3 regions of the Brevibacillus sp. DP1.3A genome follow, and region 1 is predicted to be linked to each of the others. Evidence: riboswitches for the same ligand, from Rfam matches in the RefSeq annotation. Region 1 holds a riboswitch; each other region holds the start of a gene.
What was found. Region 1 has a riboswitch for S-adenosylmethionine ahead of HP399_RS28715 (methionine ABC transporter ATP-binding protein). Riboswitches for the same ligand answer to the same signal wherever they lie in the genome.
Positions count from the first base shown of each region.

Region 2: another riboswitch for S-adenosylmethionine. It lies ahead of HP399_RS01955 (MetQ/NlpA family ABC transporter substrate-binding protein); the one in region 1 lies ahead of HP399_RS28715 (methionine ABC transporter ATP-binding protein).
Region 3: another riboswitch for S-adenosylmethionine. It lies ahead of metH (methionine synthase); the one in region 1 lies ahead of HP399_RS28715 (methionine ABC transporter ATP-binding protein).

Region 1 covers NZ_CP085876.1:6,198,880-6,208,689, forward strand. Annotated here, with positions in the region: gene HP399_RS28680 (peptide ABC transporter substrate-binding protein) at 1-23, opposite strand, end outside; gene HP399_RS28685 (peptide ABC transporter substrate-binding protein) at 448-2,073, opposite strand; gene HP399_RS28690 (helix-turn-helix domain-containing protein) at 2,315-3,118, opposite strand; gene HP399_RS28695 (SRPBCC family protein) at 3,234-3,683, shown strand; gene HP399_RS28700 (peptide ABC transporter substrate-binding protein) at 3,741-5,390, opposite strand; gene HP399_RS28705 (MetQ/NlpA family ABC transporter substrate-binding protein) at 5,579-6,418, opposite strand; gene HP399_RS28710 (methionine ABC transporter permease) at 6,478-7,143, opposite strand; gene HP399_RS28715 (methionine ABC transporter ATP-binding protein) at 7,144-8,157, opposite strand; SAM riboswitch class I at 8,258-8,374, opposite strand; gene HP399_RS28720 (LCP family protein) at 8,643-9,629, opposite strand.
Region 2 covers NZ_CP085876.1:335,921-345,730, reverse strand. Annotated here, with positions in the region: gene HP399_RS01975 (ABC transporter permease) at 1-494, opposite strand, end outside; gene HP399_RS01970 (nucleoside hydrolase) at 521-1,450, opposite strand; gene HP399_RS01965 (ABC transporter substrate-binding protein) at 1,639-2,712, opposite strand; gene HP399_RS01960 (DUF2294 domain-containing protein) at 2,910-3,266, opposite strand; SAM riboswitch class I at 3,487-3,589, shown strand; gene HP399_RS01955 (MetQ/NlpA family ABC transporter substrate-binding protein) at 3,691-4,521, shown strand; gene HP399_RS01950 (methionine ABC transporter ATP-binding protein) at 4,564-5,601, shown strand; gene HP399_RS01945 (methionine ABC transporter permease) at 5,601-6,263, shown strand; gene HP399_RS01940 (hypothetical protein) at 6,413-6,844, shown strand; gene HP399_RS01935 (YxcD family protein) at 6,832-7,125, shown strand; gene HP399_RS01930 (ABC transporter ATP-binding protein) at 7,303-8,166, shown strand; gene HP399_RS01925 (DJ-1/PfpI family protein) at 8,337-8,993, shown strand; gene HP399_RS01920 (siderophore ABC transporter substrate-binding protein) at 9,079-9,810, opposite strand, start outside.
Region 3 covers NZ_CP085876.1:4,299,746-4,309,555, forward strand. Annotated here, with positions in the region: gene HP399_RS19660 (hypothetical protein) at 1-102, shown strand, start outside; gene HP399_RS19665 (mismatch-specific DNA-glycosylase) at 217-795, shown strand; gene HP399_RS19670 (phosphotransferase) at 869-1,858, shown strand; gene HP399_RS19675 (bifunctional homocysteine S-methyltransferase/methylenetetrahydrofolate reductase) at 1,918-3,783, opposite strand; gene metH (methionine synthase) at 3,816-7,262, opposite strand; SAM riboswitch class I at 7,384-7,485, opposite strand; gene HP399_RS19685 (YjcZ family sporulation protein) at 7,699-7,806, shown strand; gene HP399_RS19690 (YcdB/YcdC domain-containing protein) at 7,874-9,810, opposite strand, start outside.

The sequences.
Region 1 (9,810 bases):
GCCACGAAAACATTCTTTTTCATACAAGTAATCCCCCTTTTCTAAATCTTTTATCAATATACATGGTTTTATATATTTTTTAAATATGTTTTAGAATGATTTAATAAATTTTTATTTATTTATAAAGAGAATTAATAAATTATAAAATATATTGATCGATAAATAAATTTTCCATAACATCCCTCCCTCGATATCTTTAAGGAAAACCGCATAATATCAAGCTTTTTCAGGGTTGAGGATTCACACCTCATTTATTGATCTATTTTTTCATTCACCCAATTTTGCCCACATTCAGTAAAGTGACAATAGTATTTTAATTAATAATTTTATAATTTCTAATAGTATCGTTAATCCTCTGCTCGATTGTTTCTCTCTTATAAATGATTTACAAAAAAAGAAGAGTGCCGTAGCACCCTTCCTTTTTTACAACGAGTTATGCACTTTTTCTTATTGAATGTCTGCCCATTTCCAGTCTACGAAACCGAGACCGTCGAGTACTACACCTTTTACTTTGTCTTTTTTCACATAAGAATGAGTGTAGTAGTAGATTGGCATTGCTGGCATTTCGTCCATGAAAATGGCTTCTGCTTGTGCCAGGATTTGTTTGCGTTTTTCTGGGTCTTGTTCCAAAGCAGACTGGTTCAACAGCTCTTTGTACTTCGGATTTTCCCATTTCGTGTCGTTGTTACCGCCATCTTTGTCCTTGAACAGGTCCAAGAACGTGTATGGATCGTTGTAGTCACCAGTCCAGCTAGAACGTGCGATTTGGAATTTACCTTGGTTTACATCTTCCAAGAATACTTTCCATTCTTTGTTCTCCAGCTTAATGTCTACGCCGAGTGCTTTTTTCCATTGGTCTTGGATCGCTTCGGCAATTTTCTTGTGACCTTCAGACGTGTTGAAGGAAAGTGTCAGGGTCGGCATTTTCGTAATGCCTTCTTCCTTCATACCTTCTTCCAGCAATTTTTTCGCTACTTCTACATCGCCGTCTTTGAAGTACGGGCTTGTTGCCACTGCCATTGTTGGCGGGATCAGACCCATAGCTGGTTCTTGGTTTGCTTGCGTGATGTTGTCGATGATAGATTTACGATCGATTGCATAAGCAAACGCCTTACGGATTTTCGCGTTGTTGAACGGCGGAACTTCCGTATTGAATTTGTACATGTACGTACCCGCGATCGGGCGTGTTTGCATTTGACCGGATTCTTTCAATGCAGGAATCGCATCGGTAGGAAGTGCGCTCAAAGGTGCTCCGGACCAATCCAAATCATCATTGTCGAACATAGACAGCTCTGTATTTGCATCTTCAACCATGGAGAAGTTGAGTTTGTCGAGTTTTACAACGTCTTTATCCCAGTAGGTATCGCTCTTCACGAGAACCAATTTGCTCTTATGTTCCCATGTTTCCATTTTGAATGGACCGTTACCTACGTGTGTAGCTGCTTCGCCCGCCCATTTATCGCTGCCTTCCACTACTTTTTGGTTAACTGGGTAGTACGTATAGAACGCAGTCAGCTCCAAGAAGAATGGGGTTGGGTTTTTCAAAGTCACGACGAGTGTTTTATCGTCTGTCGCTTTTACGCCAACATCATCAGCTTTTGCTTTGCCCTTGTTGTATTCTTCTGCGTTTTTCAGGTAATACAATTGGTAGGAGTAGTTAGATGCTGTCTTCGGATCGAGCGCTCGCTTCCAAGCGAATTCGAAATCTTTTGCAGTAACTGGCTCTCCATTGCTCCATTTGCTGTCACGCAGGGTAAATGTATAAGTAAGACCATCTTGGGATACGTCAATTTTTTCTGCTACAGATGGTTGTGGTTTGCCATCTTCGCCAATACGAGTGAGACCATCAAATGTTGCACGCAGAACCGCACTGGAAGTAGAATCCTCAGCCAATGCAGGGTCAGCAGTTGGTGGCTCGGACATCATGTTCATTCTCAATTCTTTAGGTCCACTTGTTTGCTCACCAGCAGGTTTGTTACCTTGCTCGCCTGCTTTCTCGCCGCCGCCACAACCTGCCAGCGCCGCACTCAAAACTAGGATAGAACTCATTGCTGCAAAAACGCTTTTTTTCACGGTGTTGACCCCCTTTTTTCTATCGGTAATACTTCATTGAAAGCTACTCCACAAATATACTGCATTTTTAGTAATATTGAAGACATTTTAAGTAAAATTAATTATGTTTTATTCAAACATCAAATTCTATTAAAGGAAATAAATTTGGTATTTTCATCATGAAGAAGTATGCCTCGTACATAAAAATTTATGCAGCATGAAAACAACCCCTCCAGCCAGAAGGCGAAGGGGTTCACTATGATTAAATATGGGCTCGTCGATACTCGTTCGGTGCTACACCGACGATTGCTCGAAAATCTCGAATGAAGTGAGAGTGATCGTAGTAGCCAAGAGAGGTAGACAGGTCCAGCCAATCTTGGACCGTTCCCTGGTCAATCTGCTCTGCCGCCTCATGCAGTCTGTATCGTTGGATGACCGACTTCGGGCTAACGCCTACGTACCGATCAAATAAACGCTGCATCGTCCGCAAGTTCATTCCGGTCAACTGTACCGCATCCTCGACCTTGAGTACGGCTCGATCTGCCTGGATCATCCTGACGATTTCACTGATGCGCGCTACATTCGGGTCAGGCTTCGGCAAATGTTCGAATAGAAAGGCTTCTACCGTTTTCACCATTTGCTGATCATCTGGCAAGCTCAGCACTTCTTTCTCAAGCTGCTCGGTTGCAACACCAAATACGGCTTCCAGACTCGTAGAAGTGCCACTCAGCTTTGATACCGGGGCATTCAGAAACGGATAAAAACCTCCGGGCTTGAATTTCACACCGAAAACGTGACCGTGTCCCTCTAATAGATGCGAGGAAGTCGTGCGTGCTACACCAAAAATGCCCGTTGCTCCTTTTTCAAACACCAGATTCACATTGGGATGAGCCAATACCGTTTGCGAGTGAGGCAGTTCTGTACGCAAATCCCACCGGACGACCCAGTAGTGCTGCACGAAGTAGCTAATTTCGGCAGATGGCTCGTATCTATCTAGCGAAAATTTCTTCTGTCCAATCATGGCATGCAGTACACCCTTTGGGAACTTGGCAGTCTGATTTTCCAAGGCGCGCCTCCTGTCGTGTTTTTACAATACACACTACCGAATTCTTCTTATAGTAAGAGTAGTAGTTGGGAGACTTGATTACAATTCCCAAATGAAAAAATCAGGGGGTAAAACGATGGATCTTCGCTTCGATTTCTACATTAATGCTACGCCAGAGCAGGTCTGGCATGTGCTTACTTCCGATGAAGGCGTAAAGAGTACTTTCTTTGGCTGTACGATCCGCTCGACTTTTCAAGTAGGCGATGAGATGGCTTACGTTGGTCCGGGAAAAGCTGGTGACGACACGGTGCATGTATACGGGAAAATCTTGCAGTTCGAACCTCATCACATTTTCAGTTTCACTGAACATCCTGGTCCTGCGTATTACGAGAATCATGCGGAATTGCAGACTCGCGTCACCATTACCTTGGAACCGGTTGGCGGCTGCACCAAGCTGACACTGATCCATGATCATTGGACAGAAGACCACCCTTCCCACGCAAGTGCCAGCAACAATTGGCCGATGATGCTCTCGTCGATCAAGACGTATGCGGAGACAGGCAAGACACTTGATTTTGGCTACTAATACAAAAAAATCCCGAGACCAGCAATTTCGTTGGCCTCGGGATTTTTGTTAAGTTCGTTACTCCGTCATTTCTGCCCACTTCAGATCGATAAATCCGAGTCCATCCACTTGAACGCCTTTCACCTTGTCGCTTTGTACCCAGACATCGACATCTGTGAACATGGGGATCAAAGGCATAGCATCCATGAAGATTTGCTCAGCCTCTCCAAACAGCTGCTTGCGCTTCTCTGGATCAGTTTCTACCGATGCCTGTTTCAGCAGCTCTTGGTAGCGCGGGTCTTCCCAGCCCGTGTCGTTGTTGCCTGTATTACCATCACGGAACATTTCCAGGTAATTCATTGGATCATTAAAGTCTGCATTCCAGCCGATACGGCCTATTTCGTAATTAAGTTCATGCATATCCTGTATGTGAACAGTGGCCTCCTTCACCATGAGCTTTACTTCAATGCCAAGTTTTTGTTTCCATTGGTCCTGAAGCGCCTCAGCAATTTTCTTATGTCTGTCGCTTGAATTGTAAGTCAAGGTGATCGGAGGCAGCGTTGTCACGTTAAGCTCCTTCATACCTTCTTCCAACAGCTTTTTGGCCGTTTCTACATCATTATCTTTGAAGTAGCCATCTTTATTGATAATCATGGATTGCGGCAACATCCCCATCGTTGGCACTTGGCCCACTTGTGTGATGTTATCTACGATGGTTTTACGGTCAACCGAGTATGCCAAGGCTTTACGAATTTTCACATTGCTGAGCGGCCCTTTTGTCGTATTCAGTTTGTACCAGTACATCGTCGCTTTTGGATGAACAACGAGTTTGCCCGCGTCTCTCAGTGTCGGGATCGCATCGGTAGGAAGTCCGCCGAGTGGCTGACCTGCCCAATCCAGCTCACCGTTTTCGAACATGGACAGGGCTGTATTATCGTCCTCGATCATCGCGAACTCAACGCGATCGAGCTTCACTACGTCTTTATCCCAGTAGTGCTCGTTCTTTTCAAGCACGATCTTGCTCTTGTGTTCCCACCCTGTCATCTTATATGGACCGTTGCTTACGTGCGTCGCCGCTTCGTTTGCCCATTTTGGATTGGCCTCCACTACTTTTTGGTTAACCGGGTAGTACGTGTAGAAAGCCGTCAGCTCCAGGAAGTAAGGCGTTGGATTCTCAAGCGTGACTTCCAGTGTTTTGTCATCGATTGCCTTCGCACCGAGTTCGTCGGGCTTCGCCTTACCTTTGTGAATCAGCTGCGCATTTTTAATGTAGTACAACTGATAGGCATACTCCGCGCCAAATGTCTTGCCGAGGGCACGCTTCCATGCATACACGAAGTCATGGGCAGTTACTGGATCACCATTGCTCCATTTGGAGTCACGGAGCGTGAACGTATACACCAGTTTGTCATCAGAGATCTTTACATCGGATGCTACCGAATTCACTGGCTTTGCGTTTGCATCGAAGCGAGTCAAGCCATCAAACGTAGCACGAACGATCGCTCCCGCAGTGGTATCCTTCGCTAGACCAGGGTCCGCTGTCGCAGGCTCACTCATAATGTTCGCCCGAAATACCTGCGTCTTTGCATTTGCAGGCTTTTCAGCGGTCGCTGCGGTTCCCTCAGCTGGAGGGGTTGCCGTTGATGGCTGCGTACTCGTGGAGCATCCAGATAACACGGTTCCGGCGACCAGCATCGCGCCAAGAAACAACTTGAGATTTCTTTTCATCAGAAAATTCCCCCTTATCTATATTTTCTCATTTCAAACACAATATACTCGACGGGAATTGGGTTGAAAACAGGGTTGCTATAGATTTAATTTAATTTTATGAAAATTCATTATATTGTAAACAAAAGTAAAGCCCAACCAGCTACTAGGCCAGTTGGGCTTTTGTTGATCAATCAATTATTTCTACTTTAGAACGCTGGAATAATCGCGCCTTTGTATTCATCTTCAATGAACTTTTTCACTTCAGGTGAGTTCAGTGCTTTTGCCAGCTTTTGAATTGCTTCAGAATCCTTATTGTCAGGACGAGCTACCAAGAAGTTTGCGTATGGAGTATCTTTATCTTCAATAAACAGGGCGTCTTTGGTTGGAACAAGCTTTGCTTCCAGCGCATAGTTGGTGTTGATCAATGCCAGATCTACTTCTTCCAGAACGCGCGGCAGCATTGCTGCTTCTACTTCTTTGAACTTCAGGTTTTTCTTGTTCTCAACAACGTCTTTCACTGTACCGCTGATGCCAGCGCCTTCTTTCAGCTTGATCACGCCGTTTTTCTCCAAGAGTGCGAGTGCGCGACCGCTGTTTGTTGGATCGTTTGGCAGCGCGATTGTTGCGCCATCAGCTAATTCATCCACAGATTTTACTTTTTTGCTGTAACCTCCGAATGGCTCGATGTGTACAGCCACTACTGGCTCCAGGTTCATGTTTTGTCCTTTATTGAAGTCTTCCAGGTAAGGCTTGTGCTGGAAGAAGTTAGCGTCGAGTTGTTTCTCGTTCACTTGAACGTTAGGTTGTACATAATCGGTGAACTCTTTAATTTCCAAGTTCACGCCTTGTTCTTTCAGTTTTGGTTGAACGAATTTCAAGATTGCTGCGTGTGGAACGGGAGAAGCGCCTACCTTCAATGTTACTTCCTGTTGTCCGCCTTGTGCGCCACCTTCAGCTGGAGCGGGTGCTGTTTCCGTTTTGCCTCCGCAAGCTGCCAAAGAAAATGCCAACACAGTAGAAAGTACAGATACGACTAGCTTTTTCATGAATGATTTCCCCCTTGCATGTATTTATCTTATTATTTGAAACCCTATATGGAAAAATCCTACTTACGGCTGAATTTCAGAACCAGACGGTCCCCCAGCGATTGTAAGATCTGTACCATCACCAGCAAAATAACAACAGTCACAATCATGACATCGGTTTGGAAACGTTGGTATCCGTATCGAATCGCCAAGTCACCCAAACCACCACCGCCAATTACCCCAGACATCGCTGTATAGGAGACCAGCGTAACCGTCGTGATCGTAATACCCGCGATCAGGCCCGATCTAGACTCTGGCAAAAGGACATTCCAGACGATCTGCCAATTGGAAGCCCCCATAGATTGTGCAGCCTCAATCACACCTTTATCAATCTCACGCAGAGAGGTTTCCACCAAACGCGCGAAAAACGGAGCGGCACCAAATACGAGCGGCGGAATGGCACCAAGTACGCCGAGTGAAGTTCCTACGATCATTTTCGTCACAGGAATCAGCAAGATCATCAAAATGATAAACGGTACCGAACGTAATACGTTGACAACGAATGATGCGATCGTATAAAAAGTGCGGTTTTGCAGAAGCTGTCCGCGTGAAGTCAAAAACAGAATGATGCCCAACGGCAAACCAATCAGGACGGTAAACAGGGTGGAAAAGCCGAGCATCGTGAGCGTGTCCATCGTACCTACGCCGATTTCAGCCCAATCCACATTCTCGAATGTCCAGTCCATTTATATCACCTCTACTTCCAAGCCACGTTGGCGCAGCGTCTCAATGGTCTTTTGATTCTGTGCAACATCGCCTTCCAGTTCAATCACCAACTGACCATACGGCGTATCCTTCATGCGGGAGATCGTTCCCTGCAAAATGCTGAACACCGTACCAGTCTCTTGCATCGTTTGGAACAGGATTGGCTGGTACGTTTTTTCTCCGAGGAAGGTGACACGAGCAATGGTGCGGATCCCCGAAGCCTTTTCGTGCTCAACTGCTTCGCGCAGCTCTGTAGAATCCGCTACTTGTTCCACGAATTCTTGTGTCGTTGGATGCTTCGGACGAAGGAATACATCCAGTACGTTACCCGACTCGACGATCTTTCCTCCATCAATCACGCCAACACGATCACAAATGGAGCGAATGACGTGCATCTCATGGGTAATCAACACAATGGTCAACCCCAGCTTGCGGTTGATGTCCAAGAGCAGTGCCAGAATGGAGTTCGTCGTCTGCGGATCGAGAGCCGATGTAGCTTCGTCGCAGAGCAGCACTTTTGGATCATTCGCGAGCGCCCGGGCGATTCCGACACGCTGCTTCTGTCCGCCAGACAGCTGGGTCGGATATTTGTCCTTATGCGCCTCCAAGCCAACCAGCTTCAGCAGCTCGTTTACTTTCTTATCAATCTCTGCCTTCGGACGCTTGGCCAGCTTGAGCGGAAAAGCGACATTTTCGCCGACTGTCGAAGAAGACAGCAAGTTGAAGTGCTGAAAAATCATGCCGATTGAGCGGCGCTTTTCTTGCAGCTTCCCTTCATCCAGCTTTGTCAAATCGACGCCGTCCACAATAACTTCCCCTGAAGTTGGGCGCTCCAGCAAATTGATGCACCGGATCAACGTACTTTTCCCTGCACCAGAGTGTCCGATAATCCCGTATATTTCTCCTTGCTCTATGGAAAGGTCGATCCCCGTTAATGCTGGGATGGTTTTACCTTGTACTTGATAGCTTTTATGCAAATGACGCAGTTGGATCAACGCATCCACCTCCCGACCACAATCTTAATAAAATATAAAAACCCCTTTTTCAATAAACGAAAAAGGGGCTGCAACGCAATGTATACGTTCGCATCCACCCTTCTCATCTATACAAGATCAAAATAATCCTGTAGGAATTGGCACCGCGACGTTCATTCGAAAATGAACCGGCTGCCGGGCTTCATAGGGCCTGTCCCTCCGCCTCTCTTGATAAGAAAGATATCTACGTATATTATGTTCGTTTTTTTGGTTTCATCATGATACAAAACGGATTATATCCTTTTCGGAAATATCACGTCAATAGTAATAGAAGGAAAAGTTTTTTAATCCATGACGCCATTGCGAATGATTGTCGACTTTACGTGAAAGCGAAACGTCGCATCTTTGTACATCTTTCTCCATTCGGCCTGCGTCATATTTGCCATCCCTCTTCTCTTTGAACGATAGATGGATCCTTTTCCTAAAAAACACAAAAAACAGCACGCTTAGTTTTGCGTGCTGCTTTTCTTTTCTCCCTCAGGTTGATCTGTTGCTTCTGTAGGAGGTGCAATTTTTTCTTGGACAAACGACTGAACCTGATCGACATCCGGAACCAGAACGGAACCTGCACGGTGCGATTCACGGAACATCCCCATCGGCGGCAACTGATAGTTACCAGGCTCTAACGTATTCAATTTTAATCCGAGTGCAGACAGCTTCAGCATGTCCACCGAACTAATATTGGTTTGAACATACGGTGTTACTTCCTTCAAAATCGTAGGAAGCTGCATCAGCGTCGTACCATTCTTCATCTGATCCACGACTGCCGTCATCAATTTCCGCTGACGCTCCGTCCGTGTATAATCGGAGGTCGCATCATGGCGGAAACGAGCATATTGCAAGGCTTTGTCTCCATCCAGCTTTTGCAGACCCTTTTTCAGATTAATATCATAAGCACCTTTGTCTGTCGGGTCATGATAATACATATTTTTTTCTACATCGATCTCGACTCCGCCTACTGCATCAATCAGAGCCTTGAAGCCTTCAAAGTCAGTAATCACGTAACGATCTACTGGAATTCCAGTGAACTGACTAACCGTTTCCATTGCTAGCTCAGGTCCACCTTCTACAATCGCAGAGTTGATCCGCGAGCTACCTCTACCGGGAATATCTACATACGTATCACGTAGGATTGAAAACATGTCATAACGTTTCCCCGTAGGATCGATGCTGACCAGCATCATGGAGTCAGAACGAGGAAGCCCGTTATTTTTCATTCCTCTGCGGTCTACTCCCATCAGCAGAATATTGACGCGTTCCTTGCCATCCCACTCTGGTATTTCTGCTGCTTTGGTGGAATTCCCACCACTAGGCGGTGCGATGTTAGGCTCTTGAATATTTTGAGCAAATTGATAAAAAGAGTATCCGTAGTATCCAGCTGTCGTAGCCATCACGACAAGCAAAAGAAGCAACACTCGTTTCCATATTTTCATAAAGTCCACCTTTATTCTCTATATCCTCAGTTGATGTCATCTCTCCACTTTGTCTAGTATACTCGAATTCGACAAAAGTGGAGCAGCCTATATTTGGGTACCTGCGACATTGTAAACATTTTAATTTACAAAGTTTTGAATATTCGATATACTATTCTTATCCTTAATGATAAGGGGTGCA
Region 2 (9,810 bases), 740 kb from region 1:
ATCACCCCTACCAGCGTAATAATGATCAGCGGCAGGAACAGATGAATCAAACCAATCATCATCGCAGTCGGCGTATACAATATTTCCAACGGCTTATCGATGAGCCCGATTGCAAGCAGCGAGCTATTCAATAAGCCCTTTTTTCCGAGAATAATCATCCAAGAGAACGACCGCACGACAGAGCTAGTCAGCAAAGGAAAAATCGCCAATGCCAGCAGGATGCCCTTTTTGCGTGGGCCCAGCTTGGAAATGTAGTACGCGGCAGGAAAACCAATCAGAACACACGCAATCGTCGTGACCAGACTGACCTGCAGCGTTGTCAGCATAATTTTCAGGAAGTACGCGTCGGTAAGAAATTGCAGATAGCCTTGAATCGTAAAGCTACCATCTTGATAAAAGGTGGATGCAATCGTCATCACGATCGGAATGACCATGAACAGCGTCAAAAACAGCACACCCGGCAACAGCAATAAATAAAGACCCGTTTTTCTCATCTGATTAACTCCCGTTCACGGTATCGTCAGGCTTTCAATGCGCCGATAAAACGCGCAAAGAACGCATCTGCATCTACGTCCAGACAGACGTTTATGTTCGGTTCTTTTTTCAGGCGGTTTTGAAAGTCGCAAACCGTTTGCCCATCACACAGCTCACTTCTCGTTTCAATATCTACATACAGCTTCTGCTTCTTCACCAGCTTCGGATCGAGTGCGACTGCGACAGCCAATGGATCATGCATGGCGCACGCATAAATGCCATTTCGCTGAAAATAGCGATGTAGGTAATCAGACGTACTCTGTCTTACGTACTCGCCCATCGGTGTATCTCCTAGCTCGCGAATATGCTCCTCGTTCAGCAGCACTCTTCGCGTCACATCCAGTCCAACCAGCGTCAATTGCGGGAATCCGGCATGAAACACAACCTTCGCTGCCTCTGGATCGACGTACATGTTATACTCCGCAACCGGCGTCACATTGCCATGCTCGCGGACCACTCCACCCATGAAAATGACTTCCTTGACGTGTTGGACCAGCTCCGGGCATTTTTTCACTGCCAGCGCCAAATTGGTCAGCGGTCCCGTCATGATGAGTGTAATCTCTCCGGAATGCGCGAGTACGTTTTCCACGATGAAATCAGGAGCAAAGCCAGCAGTCGGTTCCTTGTAAATCGGAACTCCGGCAAGGGCACCTCCCAAGCCATCTTCACCATGTACAGCGTGCTCGAAAAATAACGGTCGCAGCAACGGTTCAGATGCTCCGCAGACAACAGGGATTTGCTCACCGACTTGCAAGAAATCGAGAATTTTGCATGTGTTTTCTGTAGCTTTTTGCAGCGACACGTTGCCATTCACCGTAGTGATGCCAACCAGATCAAATTGCCCGCTCTTCACAGCGAGAATAATGCCAAGCGCATCATCAATGCCCGTATCCACGTCAAGAATGATCTTTTGCACGAGTGGTCCTCCTCACGTTCATTCCTCATAAGAAAACTTCTATCGAGGCCTATTCAACGTGGAGCGACCGCGTTTTAGCGGAATGTTTTCATGCGCTCCGGAATTTATTTTATAATTTCCTATACGTTGAAAAACGAGGGTATATCCCAAATTGTCTATACCCTCGCCCTTTGTTTTTCTATCGTTCGTTATTGCGTGATTTCACGATTCCAACGGTCAATCCATGCTTTAGAGTGCTCGTTAACGAATTTCATGTCCAGCATTTTCAGCTTGCTTACAGTTTCTTCCCCGTACGTTACGCCTTTTGCTTCTTCTTCTGTCAGTTGAACAGACTTGTTTACAGGAGAATCGATTTTTGCTTTTGCTGTTTTTTCCTGAACTTCCTTGCTCAGCTGGTAGTTGATGAAGTCTTCAGCCAGCGCTTTGTTTTTCGAGCCTTTTACGATGTTAACCGTATTCATGACCGCATATCCGCCGCTTGCAGGTTGTACGAAAACAGCTTCTGGAACAGCGGCTTTGATGTCTTTGAAGTACATTTCCATGATCGGTCCTACGCCGATTTCTTCTTGACCAAACATGTTCACGTATTCGGAAGTCTTATCGTAGAATTTCACTACATTTTGGTTGACTTCTTTCATTTTCGCAAAGGCTTGATCCTCGTTAAATTCCTTGCTGCCCGCGACCGCAGAAGCACTGTCGAGAACCATCGGGCCAGTTGTGGACGTAATGCTTGGCAGTGTCAGCTTGCCCGTCAGCTCTGGGTTCCACAGGTCTTTCCAATCCTTGATCTCTGTTTTCACGAGTTTTGGATTATAGGCAATCCCGAATTGGCCAATCGTGTAAGCTGGACCGTACTCCTCGCCCAGTGGTGCTTTGGCGATGTCGTAGATTTGATCCAGGTTCGGGATGCGGCTGCGGTCGATTTTTTCAAATGCGCCACTCTCAATCCCTTGCTGTGCATAGTAGTCAGAGAGGTAGATCAAGTCTACATCGGAGCTTCCTTGGCGAATTTTGTTCAGTCGTTCTGCGTTGTTCCCGATTTCCAGCACGATTTTCACGTTATGTTCTTTTTCAAACGGCTCATATACTTCTTTGCGGAAAAAGTCTTCGGAAAAGCCCCATGTGGAGATGACCAGCTTTTGTGGCTCACCCTTGGCTTCACCGCCAGCTCCTCCCGCTTGTGGTTGATCATTGCTGCCACAGCCAGCGAGAGCCAGTGACATCATAGAAAAAGACAGAATTCCAGCAAGTAATTTTTTCATCGTAATTCTCCTCCAGTTGGGTTCATTTGATGACAAAATATGGTGATACAATAAAAAGAAAAGTACCCTTGATTAGAACGTATCATTCTAAACAAGAGCACTTTTCTTCGTAAACAAAGAGAAGTGACACCCGTTTTTACGCAAAGTCTACGGTCTCCTCTTAAGATAGATCAAAAGAGAAAATCCGAACGATTGCGTCAGGTATTCAGTTCTGATTCAGCTAAAATAACATTCGTGATCGCCCACTGCGTAGGCGCATCATAGTCCCGTAGCACAGCTTCCAACGGCAACCCCATCTCTACTTCCAGTCGCTCTCGCAGTTTCTTCTTATAAAGAAGGGACATCCGAAAATCGACTTCGAGCTTGAGGGCCGGTGCTTCTCCTTCTAACGCTTCTGAGCGCGGAGAGCGGCGATGCTTGGCTTGGAACGTAATCATCTGATTTTCAATCGTGACTCGGAGCAATGTCGTTCCAAATCCGAACAACTCTTTTGCTATCTCATTATAGATGGCAGACAGCTTTTTTCTGGTTTCATTGGAGTCCACTAGAGTCATGTCATCACCTGCGATAGCTGGTATCGGGTTCATTCGCTCTCATTATACAAATGATTTTCCGATTCTTCAATAGAATATTCGTATTTAGATCAATTTCACATTTTTCCACCAAGTCATTCGTTTGCAAAAACAGTTGACACCTAAAAAATCAGTCGTTATAATCCAACTATCCAAATAAGAATTAACAACAATGTTTGGAATGATAATTTCATAGCACATTCTCTTATGAAGAGAGGTTGAGGGACTGGCCCTATGACACCTCGGCAACCTATCGCAAACGATACGGTGCCAAATCCAGCGGAATTTATTCCGACAGATAAGAGAGGTATTGTTGCAGTGTGGATACATACTCGCAGTTTTCGCCTCTTCTGTCGGAAGAGGCTTTTTCTATTCCATCTTACATCCAGAGAAAAGGGGTATTTTCATGAAAAAGACTGGTCTACTGCTCACTACACTACTGCTCGCTGCATCGCTCGTAACGGCTTGCGGCGGTAAACAAGAAGCTGCACCTGCTAACGGCGGCACTGCTGCTGAGCAAACCTCACTCAAGGTGGGCGTCACTGGCGGCCCGCACGAAGAAATTCTCAACAAAGTAAAAGAAGTCGCCAAAGGCAAAGGGCTCGACGTCGAAGTCGTCGTTTTCAACGATTACGTACAGCCGAACCAAGCTCTCGATAAAGGAAATCTCGATGTAAACAGCTTCCAAACCATCCCGTTCTTGGCGAAGTTCAATCAAGATCACAAAACAAAGATCGTCGAGGTCGGAAAAACCGTCACGTACCCGATGGGCCTGTACTCCACCAAGCATAAAAAAGTCGAGGACATCCCTGCTGGCGGCGTTGTCGGCATTCAAAACGACCCGACCAACCGAGCACGCGCCCTGCTACTCTATCAGGCAGCTGGCTTGATTAAGCTCAAGGATGGCGTGGGTGACAACGCAACACCACTGGACATCGTAGAAAATCCAAAAAATTTGCAATTCAAAGAGCTGGAGGCTGCTTTCCTGGCGCGCTCGCTGAGCAACGTAGAAGTCGCTTCGATTAATACGAACTTCGCAATGGAAGCTGGCTACTCCCCGCAAAAAGATGCGATCTTCGCTGAGACAGCTGACTCTCCATATGTAAACATTTTGGCAGTCAACGAAACCAACAAAGACAACCCCGCTGTCAAAAAACTGGTGGACATCTACCGCTCGGAAGAAGTGAAAAAATTCATCGACGAACGTTTTGAAGGAGCTGTACTGCCGTCCTGGTAAGATCGACGCCAGGAACATCAAGAACAACAAGGAGAACTCGTTATGATACAGCTAACCGATATTCATAAGTCGTATCAAGTAGGAAACAAGCAGGTAGAAGCATTGAAGGGCGTATCCCTGCAGGTGGAAAAAGGGCAAATCTACGGGGTTATCGGCTTTAGCGGAGCGGGGAAAAGCACCCTGCTCCGTACCATCAACCTGCTGGAGAAGCCGACTAGCGGTTCTGTGATCGTCAATGGCCAGAACATGCTGACCCTCAAGGAAAAAGAGCTGCGGCAAGCTCGCAAAAAGATCGGGATTATTTTTCAACACTTCAACCTGCTCTCTTCCTATAATGTCTTTGACAATGTGGCGGAAATCTTGCGGATGAATCGCGTCCCCAAAGATGTCATTAAGCGCAAGGTAGAAGACCTTCTCGGCTTGGTTGGCTTGTCTGATAAAGCAAACGCTTATCCTTCTCAGCTATCCGGTGGACAAAAGCAACGGGTGGGCATCGCTCGTGCGCTTGCGACTGATCCGGAAATCCTGCTCTGTGACGAAGCAACTTCCGCTCTCGACCCGCAGACGACCGAATCGATTCTGGAGCTGTTGCTCGACATCAATCGAAAGTTCAACCTGACAATCGTGCTGATTACACATGAGATGCAGGTCATCAAAAAAATCTGCGATCAGGTAGCCATCATGGAAAACGGTGTCGTCATCGAGCAAGGCTCTGTTCTGGATGTTTTCAGCAATCCGCAAGAGCAAACGACCCGTAATTTTATCAAAACGGTTTTCGACGATCAGGTACCACAGGAGATTTTGTCCAAAATAAAAGAAACCGGACCCGTTTCCAAAATTGTTCGCGTTGCCTTTCGCGGGGATGCTGCTCTCGATCCTGTTCTAGGAACACTATCTGCACGTTTTCCGATTAGTACCAATCTGTTGTATGGCTCGATTACGACCATAAAAGGAACAGCGCTCGGCATTCTGCTTTTGCACATATCCGGCGAAGAACAAGACATTCAAGATGGCATTCGCTACTTGCGCGAATCCGTCTACCGCGTAGATATTGTGTCACCAGAGGAGGTGCGGAGCTAATGGAGCGTTTGATTGATATGATTCCGGTATTCGGGCAATCTCTGCAAGAGACCGTCATTATGGTTGGGATTTCGTTGTTCATTGCGACACTGATCGGGATTCCGCTCGGGATTTTGTTGGTCATCACACAGGCGAATCACCTTTTCCCGAACAGAATCATCTATCACACCCTGAATACGATCATCAACATTGTGCGTTCGTTGCCTTTTATTATCCTGATGGTTGCGATCATTCCTTTTACGGAGTTGATCGTGGGCACTTCGATTGGGATTGAAGGAGCAATTGTGCCGCTCATCGTCTATACCTCGCCTTACATCTCACGCCTGATGGAAACGGCCCTGCATGACGTAGATCGTGGCGTTATCGAAGCGTACCAGGCAATGGGCGCATCCCGGACGCAGATTATTTTTCGCATCATGCTGCGTGAAGCACGGCCCGGCATCGTCCTCTGCCTGACCATCGCGACCATCGGTTTGATTGGTGCTACTGCTATGGCCGGGGCAGTCGGTGCCGGCGGACTTGGCGATCTCGCCTTGCGCTACGGCTACCAGCAATGGGACATCGAAGTCATGATCATTACTGTCGTTATCCTCGTCGTCCTGGTACAGCTCATTCAATCGTTGGGTAACTGGGCAGCCCGAAAACTGAAAAAGAGCGTGTAAATCGAAGAACCCCTGACGAGATCGCTTGTCAGGGGCTTTTTTGTAGGTATTTAGACCGAGCGTCACTGAAAGTTCGTTGGAATTTCGCTCAATATTCATGTAGACTTATATATACAAGTCATTTAAATGAGAGGGGCTACTCAAATAACATGAAAAAACTCATCATGATGTTGGTTGCCGTAATGCTCGTACTCGCTCCGGCCGGAGGATTCATTGATCATGCCGATGCGAAAGGCTATAAGTCCGGGAAAAAATCTTTTAACTCTAATACGGCTCCTACGAACACGCAAACGCCTAACAAAGCAGATACGAATGTAAATGCTTCAACAAATAAAGGCACAACAACTCCTGCTGCTACAGCAAGCAAAAGCGGCGGATTCATGAAAGGTCTCATGATTGGTGGTCTGGCTGGTTTGCTGTTCGGATCCTTGTTCGGTGACATGGGTATCCTGGGCTCCATCCTTGGCTTCATGATCAACCTGATGGCGATCCTCGCTGTGATTATCCTGATCCGCAAAGTGATCGTCTACTTCAAAAACAAGCGTGAGAAAGAACAGGAACTGAACGCATGGAAAAGATAACATTTTCCGAACAAGATATCATTAATGCGATCTGTATTCACGCAGCCTACAAAAAACAGTTGAAGCCACAAGATATCTCCGTCGAGCTGATGTGGGACGAAGAGTACGGCTTTTCTGCTGAAGTACACTGGATGGAGCGCCAACAAGTCTTCATCGAGATGAATATGATTGAAGCGATTCGCTACTACCTGGAGACCCAGATGCAGCGCAACCCTTATTCCGCCGGTATCGAGCTGGTATTGGACGACGAACAAGGGATCATCGCTCATATCACCTACTAACACTGGATAATCATTTGTTAACCCAAGGCCAATTTGTTCACGCATGTGAGCAGGTTGGCTTTTTACATATTGAATTTGACCTCGTTCCGTTATATACTTTAACTTAGTGAAAATGATTATCATTACTACATTTACTTATACAGGTACATACTTTGTTTAAAAAGGAGTTGTCCCATTGTGGAGCGCTTATACACGCAAAAGCTGGACATCGGATACGGTGAGCTTTCCATTGTCAAAGACTTGAACATCAGCATTCCTTCTGGAAAAATCACTGCCCTGGTCGGTGCAAATGGTTCTGGTAAATCGACGATCCTCAAAACTCTCGCCCGGATTATGAAACCAACAGGCGGACAAGTATTTTTGGACGGAAAATCGATCCACCAGCAATCGACCAAGGAAGTCGCCAAGCAACTGGCGATTTTGCCACAAAACCCAACCGCACCCGATGGCTTGACCGTGTCTGAGCTCGTTACCTATGGCCGCTTCCCCCATCAAAAAGGCTTCGGCTCTTTGACTAAGGAAGACAAAGAGATCGTAAACTGGGCTATCTCCATGACCGGCATGGCCGATTTCCATGATCGCCCGGTTGACCAACTGTCCGGCGGTCAGCGCCAGCGCGCCTGGATTGCAATGGCTCTGGCGCAAGGAACAGACATCCTTTTCCTTGATGAGCCTACGACATTCCTGGATATGGCTCACCAGCTGGAGGTTCTCAAGCTTCTGCAAAAGCTGAATGACGAAGAAAATCGTACGATCGTCATGGTCGTCCACGATCTGAACCACGCAACCCGTTATGCACAGCACATGGTTGCAATCTCTCGCGGAACCGTCGTCGCTGAGGGAAGTCCTGTTGAAGTCATGACGCCTGAGATGCTGCGTAAGGTATTCAACATCGAAGCAGACATCCTGATTGATCCTCGCACGGGTGTACCGCTCTGCCTCCCTTATGAGCTGTCTCATGCTGTGGATCAAAAGCAACCAAACGAAAACACGACCCAACCTGTTTACACGGAAGAGCGCAAGCTGGTTGGAGCCAGATAATTGTTAGAATCCGCTAGGCAAAAAGCCGGTTTTCACCACGTTTTACGGTGTAACCGGCTTTTTGCTATACCTACTTGCAGTTAGTCACAACTCCGACATACATATACCCCGTATAGGTATGTTAGTATTTGTTTGCAAGAAAAATATCCCATTTCAAAGGAGAGATCATCATGAAGGTTGCAATCTTGCTTTTCGATGGCATCACCGCATTAGATGCAATTGGTCCATACGATGTATTCGCTGCTACGCTGAAATGTGAAGTGAAGTTTGTGGCTAAGAAGAAAGGGTTAATCAAGCTTGACTCCAATATGGGTTATTTACATGCCGATTACAGTTTTTCTGAAGTTACTTCCGCTGATATTCTTGTTGTTCCCGGTTGCAGTCCGCCCAATTATAAAACCCCAATGAATGACGAAGAAACCCTACAGTGGATTCGCCACATACATGAAACAACGAAATGGACTACGTCTGTCTGCAATGGCTCTCTGATCTTGAGCGCCGCAGGCTTGTTACAAGGAGCCGTAGCCACCACTCATTGGGGTTCCTTCGAACTACTCCAATCTCTTGGAACCACTCCAACAGAGGAAAGAGTCGTTCGTCAGGGCAAAATCGTTACAGCAGCCGGTGTTTCCTCTGGTATCGACATGGCACTCCAATTAGTTGCATGGGAATTGGGAGAAGATATGAGTAAAGGAGTCCAGTTGATTTTGGAATACGATCCCCAGCCGCCGTTTGACTCGGGTTCACCTAAGAAGGCACCTGCTTTATTGGTAGAACAAATAAGAGGGATGTTGCAGGAGTTTGCAAAACGGGAGCCCCGGGTATAAATCAGCACGTTCTAAAAAATGAAAAGGCGACAGCCCAGGGAATGTCTTACTCCCTTCGGCTGTCGCCACTTTCTTTTCTAGCCTCTTACCACTTAACTTCTTTCAGAACTTCTTCTGCCATGCCAGCGGTAGATACCAATCCGCCACCAGACAAGTACCAGTTGCTAGAATCCAGGTAAATGATGTTGCCAGTTTTGAATGCTTTCGTGTTCTTAATCAGGTCGTTTTCTACAGTTTGCTGTGTAGAAGTAGACACTTCTTTATTCTTGGAAATCGCGTTACCACGATCAATTACGAACAGATAGTCTGGATCTTTTTCTGCGATATATTCAAAGGAAACGCTTTGACCATGGTTTTCTACGGAAATGTTTTTGTCTACAGGCGTAAATCCGAATTCACCATGCAGGATACCAAAACGGGAACCAGCGCCATAAGCGTTCAGCTTGCCTTCGTTAACCATAACGATCAGAGCAGTCTTGCCGCTTGCCGTTGCTTTTGCATTCAATTCCTTGATAGATGCATCGATTTTGCCCAGCTCTTCTTCTACTTGTGCTTCTTTACCGAAGATGGTACCCAATGTTTTCATGTTCTCTTTGAAAGATTCCATGTACTTCGCATTGTCTACACCCATGAAGATGGTTGGAGCAATTTTGTTCAGTTCTTCGTAAGCATCTTGTTGACGACCGGAAATGAAGATCACATCCGGTTTCATTGCATTGATTTTTTCAAAGTCTGGCTCTTTCAAGCCACCAATGTTTGTGTACTTCGCATCTTTGAACTTTTCCAGGTATGCAGGAATGCTGGAAGACTGTGCAAC
Region 3 (9,810 bases), 1.9 Mb from region 1:
GTCGTTCCATTCGAGACGAAAAGATACGTCCGGAATGAAATGGAGCAATTCACGTTCAATGAGCCACAGCAAGTGCTGCCGTATCCGCTTCCCCAGTTATAAGATCCAATACTTGATCCAATATAACCTGAAGCTGCCGAATCTGGCAGCTTTTTTTGCTCCTTTCTGAAAGCGCTCACTGATGTGCTACAATGTGGTAAACAGGAGGGGTTTGCTTTGGTAGAGTTCACAGAGAAATGGTTACCCACATACATTCGCCGCGATTTGGCGGTTTTATTTTGCGGTATCAATCCAGGACGTATATCGGCTACGACGGGTTTCCACTACGCCAATCCAGCCAACCTGTTTTGGCGCGGATTGTACGAAGGCGGCCTGACACCTCACAAGCTCTTGCCCGAGGAAACCGCTACCCTCTTAGACTACAACTATGGTATTACCGATCTGGTCTCACGCCCTACCCGCTCCGCAACAGACCTTCGTAACGAGGATTATGCCACAGGTGCAGAGCAGTTCGTCCAAATGATTCAGACTTACCGGCCTCGTGTCATTTGTTTTAACGGCATTACTGCTTTTCGTCACGCGACCGGACAAAAAAAAGAAGCAATTTCACTGGCGCTGCAGCCAATCAGGTACTTTGGGACAGAAGATTGGTCTGGCAGCTATGTGTTTGTCGTCCCGTCTACCAGTGGGGCTAACGCATCTTTTACACGTGAGGAACGAATCGCCAAGTTTACTGAGCTAAGTCATTTTTTACGCGAGATGAATTGGCACCCGCTTCCCTTGCCTGCTGAGTAGATCCTTCAGTGTCAACCACTCCTCTTCTTCCGTACAATACTTGTAGCTCTGTACGCAAGGAGGGGCATCAGCAGTGGACGATCTCATCAAAAAAATCCAGAACAGATACGACATGACTGTTCTGCATCACAAAACCATTCGGGATACATCCAAATCACTCGTCATTTACTTGGAAACAACCAATGGCAAATTCATCGGAAAGGCTTTCCCTCTGCAAAAGGAACGTTTACATTTCATTCTGAATGCAGAAGCGCATTTGCGCCAAAACGGCGTACTCATCCCCGACATTCAACGAACCAAAAATAATAAGCGTTACATAACTCATAATGAAAATCTTTTCGTTCTCCACCGAAGGCTATCCTGGCCAAATATTGCGTATAATTCCCCTTTTCGAATGGAACGGATCGGCACGGTATTAGGCAAATTTCATGTGAGGTCACTCGGTTTTTCCTCCAAGCATGGCAACCTTTACAATGGCGCAGAAAAATGGTCCGTGGAATACAAGACAGATTTAGCTGCCCTTGAGAAGTGGGAGCTTCGACATGCCGGGAAGACTGATCAAAAATACACTGCGATCGCGGAATACCTTCCTTTTTTTAAACAAGCCGGGATCACAGCCAAGGAACACTTGATATCCGCTCCATACTTCTCGAAATGGAAAAAAGAACTCCTGAGCAACCACTTTCTCTGTCACGGCGATTTTAACAATGGGAATTTGCTCGTCAGTAATCAAAGAATTGCGATCATTGACTGGGATGACGTTCGTTACGATTTTCCGTCCAAAGACATTGCCCGTGTTCTATCCCTTGCTATGCGAAAAAATGAACAGTGGAACGAGGAATTGTTCTCTCATATAATGCGTGGCTATCTCCAAGAAAATCCCCTATCGATTGAGCAACTGCATTTGCTCTTTGTCGATCTCGCTTTCCCGCATATCATTGAACGTTTTTTACGCAAAAAGCTGTACGCCCAGATGAGCCTTGCTGAGATTCAACAGTTTTGCAATCGGGAAGCTCTCAAGACCGCCTTTATGTTAGACGAAATGAAGGCCCATGTATATTAGACACAAGGCTATAGCCTGTCTATACACATAGGCCTTCCCTATTTAACTGGCGTATACCGTTAAGTCCGGGCCAGCTTCACCAATGAGCTTTGCTGACGCGTATAGTGAATGAGCTCTGCCGCCATCTCGTAATAATTGAAAGGTGTAATCAGATAGATGCCATTGAAGTAACGAACGGCCGTGTCGACCAATTCCTTCGCGATTGCGATTCCTTCCTGTCGGGCGGCTTCTCCCTGTACCTTTTTCATCCGTTCGAGAGCCTCTGTCGACAGCTTGATTCCCGGCACTTCATTATGCAGGAACTCCGCATTGCGCGAGCTGGTCAGCGGCATGATCCCGATAAAGACAGGAATGCCGATGTGCTTCGTCGCCTCGTACACATTCCGAATGGACTCTGCATCGTACACAGGCTGTGTCATAATGTAGTCCGCACCTGCCTCGACCTTCTTTTCCAAGCGGGCAACGGCAGCATCCATATTTCGGACATTCGGATTAAAGGCTGCGCCCACAATAAACTGGGCTTTTTGCTTTAACGGACGTCCTGAGAACGAAACACCTTCGTTCAACTGCTTCACCATGCGAATCAGATCAAACGAGGTCACATCAAATACCGAGCTGGCACCTGGCAAGTCACCAAAGCGTGATGGATCGCCAGTAATCACCAATATTTGGTCAATCCCCAATGCGTGCAGCCCCATTAAATGCGATTGCTGTCCAATGAGATTGCGGTCCCGGCAAGCAATGTGCAAGAGCGGATCGATTCCATGTCTGCTCTTCATGAGGGCCCCGAGAGCCATGTTGCTCATACGCACTGTCGCCAACGAGTTATCCGCCAACGTAATGGCGTCTGCTCCTGCTTTGTGCAGCTCGCAGCATCCGTGGAGAAACTGGTCTGCATCCAGATCACGCGGAGGATCAAATTCAACAATGATCGTCGTTGCTGTTTTTACGCGCTCGACAATGCTTGGTTTCTCCCTCTCCCTCGTGTTCTGCACAGAAACCGAAGGACGATCTCCAGCTACGATGGTTGGATTCACACGCGCTTGCGGCTCAAGTGACTCAAGTGCATCCGCAATCGCCTTCACATGTGCAGGTGTGGTTCCGCAGCATCCGCCAATCAACCGTACCCCTTGCTCACGCAAGCGAAGCGCACTCTGTCCAAAATATTCAGGTGATGATTTAAAAGCGTATTCTCCGTCAGTCATCCCCAGACGCCCCGCATTCGGGAATACGGATAAGAGTGCATCTTCTGGAATTACTGTATTTTCAAACGAACGAAGTAATTCAGCGGGACCAAGGCGACAGTTTAGTCCGATCACGTCAGCACCTGCGGCTTTCAGCTTGGAAAAAGCATCTGTCAGAGCGTAGCCATCACGTGTGCGCCCTACTTCCAAAGTAGCTAACTGTGCGATTACAGGTACATCTGTGAGCGGGCGGATTACCTCGATCGCCAGAAGCAGCTCCTCCAAGTCCACGAACGTCTCCAGAATCAGTCCATCTACGCCAGCATGCAATAGAGCAATCGCCTGTTCCTCATATTGGTCACGGTATTCATCCAAAACCTTTTTCTTCACCCGTCCAGCCAAAATCGATCCGATGCTCCCAGCCACATAAGCATCATCCTGAGCAGCTTCCCGTGCAATGGCGACTGCGAGCCGATTAATCCGCGCAACCTTATGCTCTAGACCGTAACGGCTCAATGCATCGCGGTTGGCAGAATACGTATTTGTCTCTAGGAAACGTGCACCGGCCTGATAGTAGGACGTATGAACTTCATGTACCAAACGAGGGTTGGATAAACACAGCTCCTCAAAGCTGACACCAACTGGGACGCCCAGCCCGTGCAGCTGGGTCGCCATCGCTCCATCTCCGACTAGAAGGTTGTCTTTCAAATAGGCTCGTAAATCTTTCTTTCTCGTCGTCAACTCAATCCCTTCTCTCCCATATTCATTTATCTTTAAACTTCAAAAATAGATGGACCTGCGTTGAAATAACGTGCTTCAGGGTGAGCAAATACCATCGCCGATACGGAAGCTTCTGGCTCCATCATGAAGCCCTCTGTCAGCTGAACGCCGATATCCTCTGGACGCAACAGACGGAATAACTGCGCCTGATCTTCCAGATTCGGGCAAGCAGGGTAACCGAAGGATACACGAATGCCCTGATATCTAGCACCGAAGCGCTCGAGCATCGTCATCTCAACCGGATCCGATATACCCCACACGTCGCGCATGACGTGGTGAATTCGCTCAGCAAATGCCTCTGCCAGCTCCAATGCCAAGGCTTGGAGGACATGGGAGCGCAAGTAGTCACCACGCTCTTTTAGCTCTGTAGATTTTTCGCGAATCCCTCCCCCAGCCGTTACGGTCAGGAATCCAACATAGTCCATTTCCTTGCTCTCCACTGGTCGCAAGAAGTCGGACAGGCAAAGATGAGGTTCTTCCAGCTGACGCGGGAACGAAAAGCGCTCCAGCAGCTTGCTGTGGTCTTTTGGATCATAGACCAAAATATCGTTGCCATCTGACTGAGCCGGGAAGAACTGATACACACCGTGTGTCGTAATGGTTCCTTTTTGCTTCGCTTCATTTAATAGCTCTTCCACAATGCCGTACAGTTCCAGTACCTTGTCGTCGCCTGCCTCTATCAATCTATCTACATTTCCGCGAACACCGAGGTGTTTTCCGAGGAGCATCCGCAGGTTCAAATACGGCTGCAAATGGCTGAGCGGATATTGTCGCAAAACATGTCGTTCACAATCGGGCGGCAGATGGATCGGAACGGTTCTGCTGATGGCTGAGCGAGCAGGCACTGGTGCTTTTTTCTCCTCAACAACAGGCTGAGCCGTTGCAACTGCTTCCAGCAGATGCTGCTGTTCTTCTACCAAGCGATCACGTTCATCCGGATTTTGTAGACGATTCACGAGGTCCAGACCATCCATGGCATCTTTTGCGTATAAAACAATTCCACGGTATTCTGGTGCGATCCGGTTCGATGTGAACTTGCGCGTTAACGCCGCACCGCCAACCATCATCGGGATATCAATGCCTGCCTCACGCAGGTCTTGTGCAGTAATGACCATTTGCTGCGCGGATTTCACCAAGAGTCCAGAGAGACCGATGGCATCCGGCTTTTCTTCTCTGCATGCGGCAATCAGTTGCTCTGGCGGTACCTTGATCCCCAGGTTCACGACATTGTAGCCGTTGTTTGACAAAATAATTTCCACGAGGTTTTTTCCGATGTCGTGTACATCGCCCTTGACTGTCGCCAACAAGATTTTCCCCTTGGCAGCGGCATCGCTTTTTTCCATGAATGGCTCTAAAAACGAAACGGATGCCTTCATAACTTCTGCGCTCTGCAATACTTCTGCCACGATCAGCTGGTTGCCGTTGAACAGGCGACCGACCTCTTCCATCCCAGTCATCAACGGACCGTTGATGATCTCGAGCGGTGCGTATTTATCCATAGCCAGCTTCAAGTCTTCCACTAGACCATCCTTGGAGCCTTCGACTACATAACGGGCCAAGCGTTCTTCGAGCGTTAACGAGGAGACTTCCACACTGACTTCCTTTTTCTTTTGGCGATAAAATTCGGTGAAGGCCGCCAAGGTCTCATCATTTGTCTCGAATAGAAGGGCTTCTGCCAGCTTTTTCTCGTCTTCTGGAATCGAAGCGTAGCGCTCCAGCTTTTCCGTGTTGACGATGGCGTAATCAAGCCCTGCGAGAGTGGTGTGGTACAAGAAGACCGCATTCAGCACTTCCCGACCTGCAGCAGGCAAGCCGAAGGAAACGTTACTGACACCCAGGATCGTCTTGCAAGCAGGCATTGCTTGTTTGATTAAACGAATTCCTTCTACGGTTTCCAATGCAGAGCCGATGTATTGTTCATCCCCCGTCCCTACTGGAAAGACGAGTGGATCGAAAATAATATCCTGTGGCTTTATTCCATACTGGTTGACAAGAATGTCGTACGAGCGTTGCGCGACCTCCAGCTTCTTTTCGCGAGTGATAGCCATACCCGCTTCCTCAATCGTTCCAACGACAACGGAGGCACCGAACTTGTGAATAAGCGGAACGACTTCCTCAAATCGCTCCAACCCGTCTTCCAGGTTGATCGAGTTGAGAATGGCCTTCCCTTGCGAGTAACGAAGTCCCAGCCCCATGACCTTGGCATCTGTCGAGTCGATCATGAGGGGCGCTTTTACTTTTTTCACGATGAACTGTAGGAATTTTTCCATATCTTCGTATTCATCACGGTCGGGATCAGCCAAGCATATATCGATGACATGTGCGCCGCGCTTTACTTGGGCCCGGGCAATATCAGATGCTTCTTCATAGTGACCAGCTGCAATCATTTCACGGAATTTTTTGGAACCGATGACATTGGTCCTCTCCCCTACTAGCAGGGGACGATTGTCATCTTCGACGTAAACGACCTCGATCCCGGAGACCGCGCTCAGCGGTTCTACAGCTGCACTGCGAGGCTTGCAGTCTTTCAATGCTTCTGCCATCGCTTGAATATGGTCAGGCGTTGTTCCGCAGCAACCGCCAGCGACGTTTATCCAGCCTTGTTCAGCGAATGCCAGCATTTTCGAGGCAAGTCCTTGTGGCGTTTCATGGTAATGACCGTTCTCATCTGGCAAGCCTGCGTTCGGATAACAACTGACCGCACATTGGGCAATTCCCGACAATGTCCGCAGATGATCACGCATGAACTCTGGTCCTGTCGCACAGTTCAGACCAATAGAGACTGGCTTTATATGTTCCAAGGAGATGTAAAACGCCTCGATGTTTTGGCCAGCAAGCGTCGTGCCCATCGGCTCAATCGTACCTGACAGCATCACTGGGATCTCCTGTCCAAGCTCTTCAAAAGCTTTGCGAATCCCAATTCCACCGGCCTTAACGTTCAACGTATCTTGCGAGGTTTCCAAAAGAAGAACATCGGAGCCACCGAGAATCAGACCTTTTGCCTGACGATAATACGCCTCGACCAGTTCTTCAAAAGTGACACCGCCTGTCAACGAAAGGGTTTTGGTCGTAGGTCCCATTGCACCAGCTACAAAACGCGGCCACTCCTCCGTGGAATAGGCATCCACCGCTTCTCTGGCCAAGCGTGCTGCCGCTATATTGATCTCAAGGTCTTTCTCTGGCACATCGTACTCGGCTAAAACGATGGAAGCAGCACCAAACGTATTTGTTTCGACGATGTCTGCTCCCGCCTCTAAATATTTCTCATGAATGGAACGGATCACATCTGGTCTGGTCAAGTTCAAGAGTTCATTACAGCCATCATAGGCTTCACCGCCGAAATCATCAGCAGTCAGGTTCGCCTGTTGAAGCATGGTGCCCATTGCACCATCCAGAATCAGAATTTTCCGGGAAAGCTGTTCGCGAAAAGTTGGTTTCATTGACGTGCCCCTTTTCTCCCTTGCATCGGCTTATTCTCTGTAATTAGGTAAATAAAATCAAAAAATCCTCTTCTTTGAAAGAAGAGGATTTGTCAGCAGATACGAAAACGCCTGAGACATCCTCTTATCTTTCAAAGCACGTAGCTTTGCTGGAATTGGCACCGGATTTTTACCGGTTGCCGAGGCTTCATCAGGCCAGTCCCTCTGCCTCTCTGGATAAGAGTCGTACACTTGTCATTTAGTTGTATTGTGAAATGTCTTGAATGTTTGCAAGTATCTTAACACCCCCTTTGTCTCCCCGTCAATTGTGAATTGTCTATTTTTTACTGAGCCTCTTCTCTTACACGCCCATTTTTGCCTAAGCTGGGCATCCGCCCAGTCCAATATCGGCATTCGTGTATAGACTGGAGTATAACGGAAAGGAGGGGAAACAAAGATGAGTACATCTTTCTGCGGGAACGGATTCTTCGGTGACTGCTTCGCAATCGTGCTCGTGCTGTTTATCCTGTTGGTTATTATCGGGTGCTCGTGTGACGACTGTTAGATAAGTGTTTAAGAAAGGCTATCCCAAAAGCCATCAGGAATGGCTGCGGGATAGCCTTTTTTTCGTTTTAGTCGGCGATGATCTTGCCTGTCACGGCATCAAGGGCCATAAATTTGTTCGCAAGCTTTTCCTCACTCCACGGCACATACGCCAGCTTCGGTTGAGGTAATTTTTGCCCATCCACATCTTTCATCAAATAGACCAGCTTCAAAGGCATGACGCGTAAATACTCCTCAACAGCCTTATCTTTCGAGATGATCTTGTCGGATGCTGGAAGCTCCACCAACTCGTGCGTCTCTCTGTAGTTATCAAACTTTGTCACTTTGCCCGTAGACGGATCGACCGTTACCGAATAAGCCGCTTTTTGCTCGCGATCCTGTACAGGAATGCCATCCTTGCTCAGGAAAAATCTGAATTCCCATTCGCCCGATGACACAGGACTCGCTTCGCCTGGCTGTATAACTTGTGCCAATTGTACTTCTTTTACACCTGGATCGACGTATTTATGCAGAAAGGCGAATGCAGCCTCTTCCGCTTGCTGGCGTTTGACTGTCACTGCAGCATTGGAACGCGGTGTTCCCAGCCCGACGACACTGCCTGTTTCTGCGATAACTTCTACGCCGATATACTTGTCATTTTTATCATACCAGACGTATTTCTTGCGTCCATCGCGCTCACGTTCACTCTCTCTGTAGGTCAAGCCTTCTACCTGTACGCCGAACTCTGCTTGCAGCAGTGCTTTTGCCTCATCCTTGGAGCGAACCTTGACGTATTCTTTCGGAGATTCGATTGGATGTGCTTTCTTCGTATTCAACTGATCATAGGCAAGCCCGTTATCTCCCGTTCCATACACAATCTTGCCACTGGTCGCGTCGATATGCCACTCCGTACCATCTTCACGTCCTCGTTGCATGAAGGAAACAGCTGGCGTGTACTCCAGAATAGGCTGCCACTTCTCTCCTTGTTTTGATTCTGGCCGTATTCTCGGATTCTGCACGTATCGAAGCTTCATATGCTCACTCAGCTCTTTGATGGCTACCTCTTCTGACACAGCAGTCGATACATCTGGATATCGTGACGGCTCGAATGATACGGGCTCCTTCCTGAAATATTGGACATGGCCAGAGTCAGTTGTTACTATGCTTATTTCATCAGACAACACTGGCAGCCCGTTATAGTATCGCAAGTACAATCCTGGATTGTTGGCGTCCAACAACCGATAGTTCTCGCTATCAGCCCCGAGCAGTTTGTTCAGAAACTGTCGCTCTTGCTCCAAGGCTTTTGCTCCTTCTGCTTCTTTCCGGCTCGCTGCTTCCTTTTTATCCCTATACAGAAGCATATACGATTCCAGTGCTTGACCATTTCCATAGATCGCAAGAGAAACTTGATGCCCCTCCTTGTTCATTTTCCCCAAGATTACTAACATGCCATCGTGGTTCTTCTCTTTATCCAACAGAAGAAGGGAGGGGTTCAAATCGGGCACGGCATCTGTCAGCTTGGTGAAAAAGGCTTGTTCACTCTTGTTCAATCGCCCGAAAAATGTGACTTGCTCATGCTGGTCAATTCCAACTGACAATACGTCGAACGGAACTCGCTGGCCGTTTTCCATACGTTGATAATTCACGCTCATCCATGGGCCTTTTACCTTATACTCGTCCGTATAGATCTGAGTCTCGACGAGCTGATAGGTCTTACTTTCCTCCCCCAAAAAAGCTTGAAGAAATGCGCTTGCTGCTTTCTCCGCAGTCTTGGCTGATGGCAATTTCTCTTCCTTCTGTTCTCCTCGATCACCATCAATTGTAAAGCTCTCAATTTGTCCTGTCTGTATATCATATGCAACCTTGGCACGAGCATTATCGCCTTCCAATAACGTTAGATTACTGAATCCATAGCTTGTACGATCCACTCTTATTGTCATCTTACTCAAGGCTGGGATCGCCTTTTTCAATGGTAAAATTGCCTCCTCCGGCGACACCTTTACACTGTTCGGATTTGCCTCTTTAT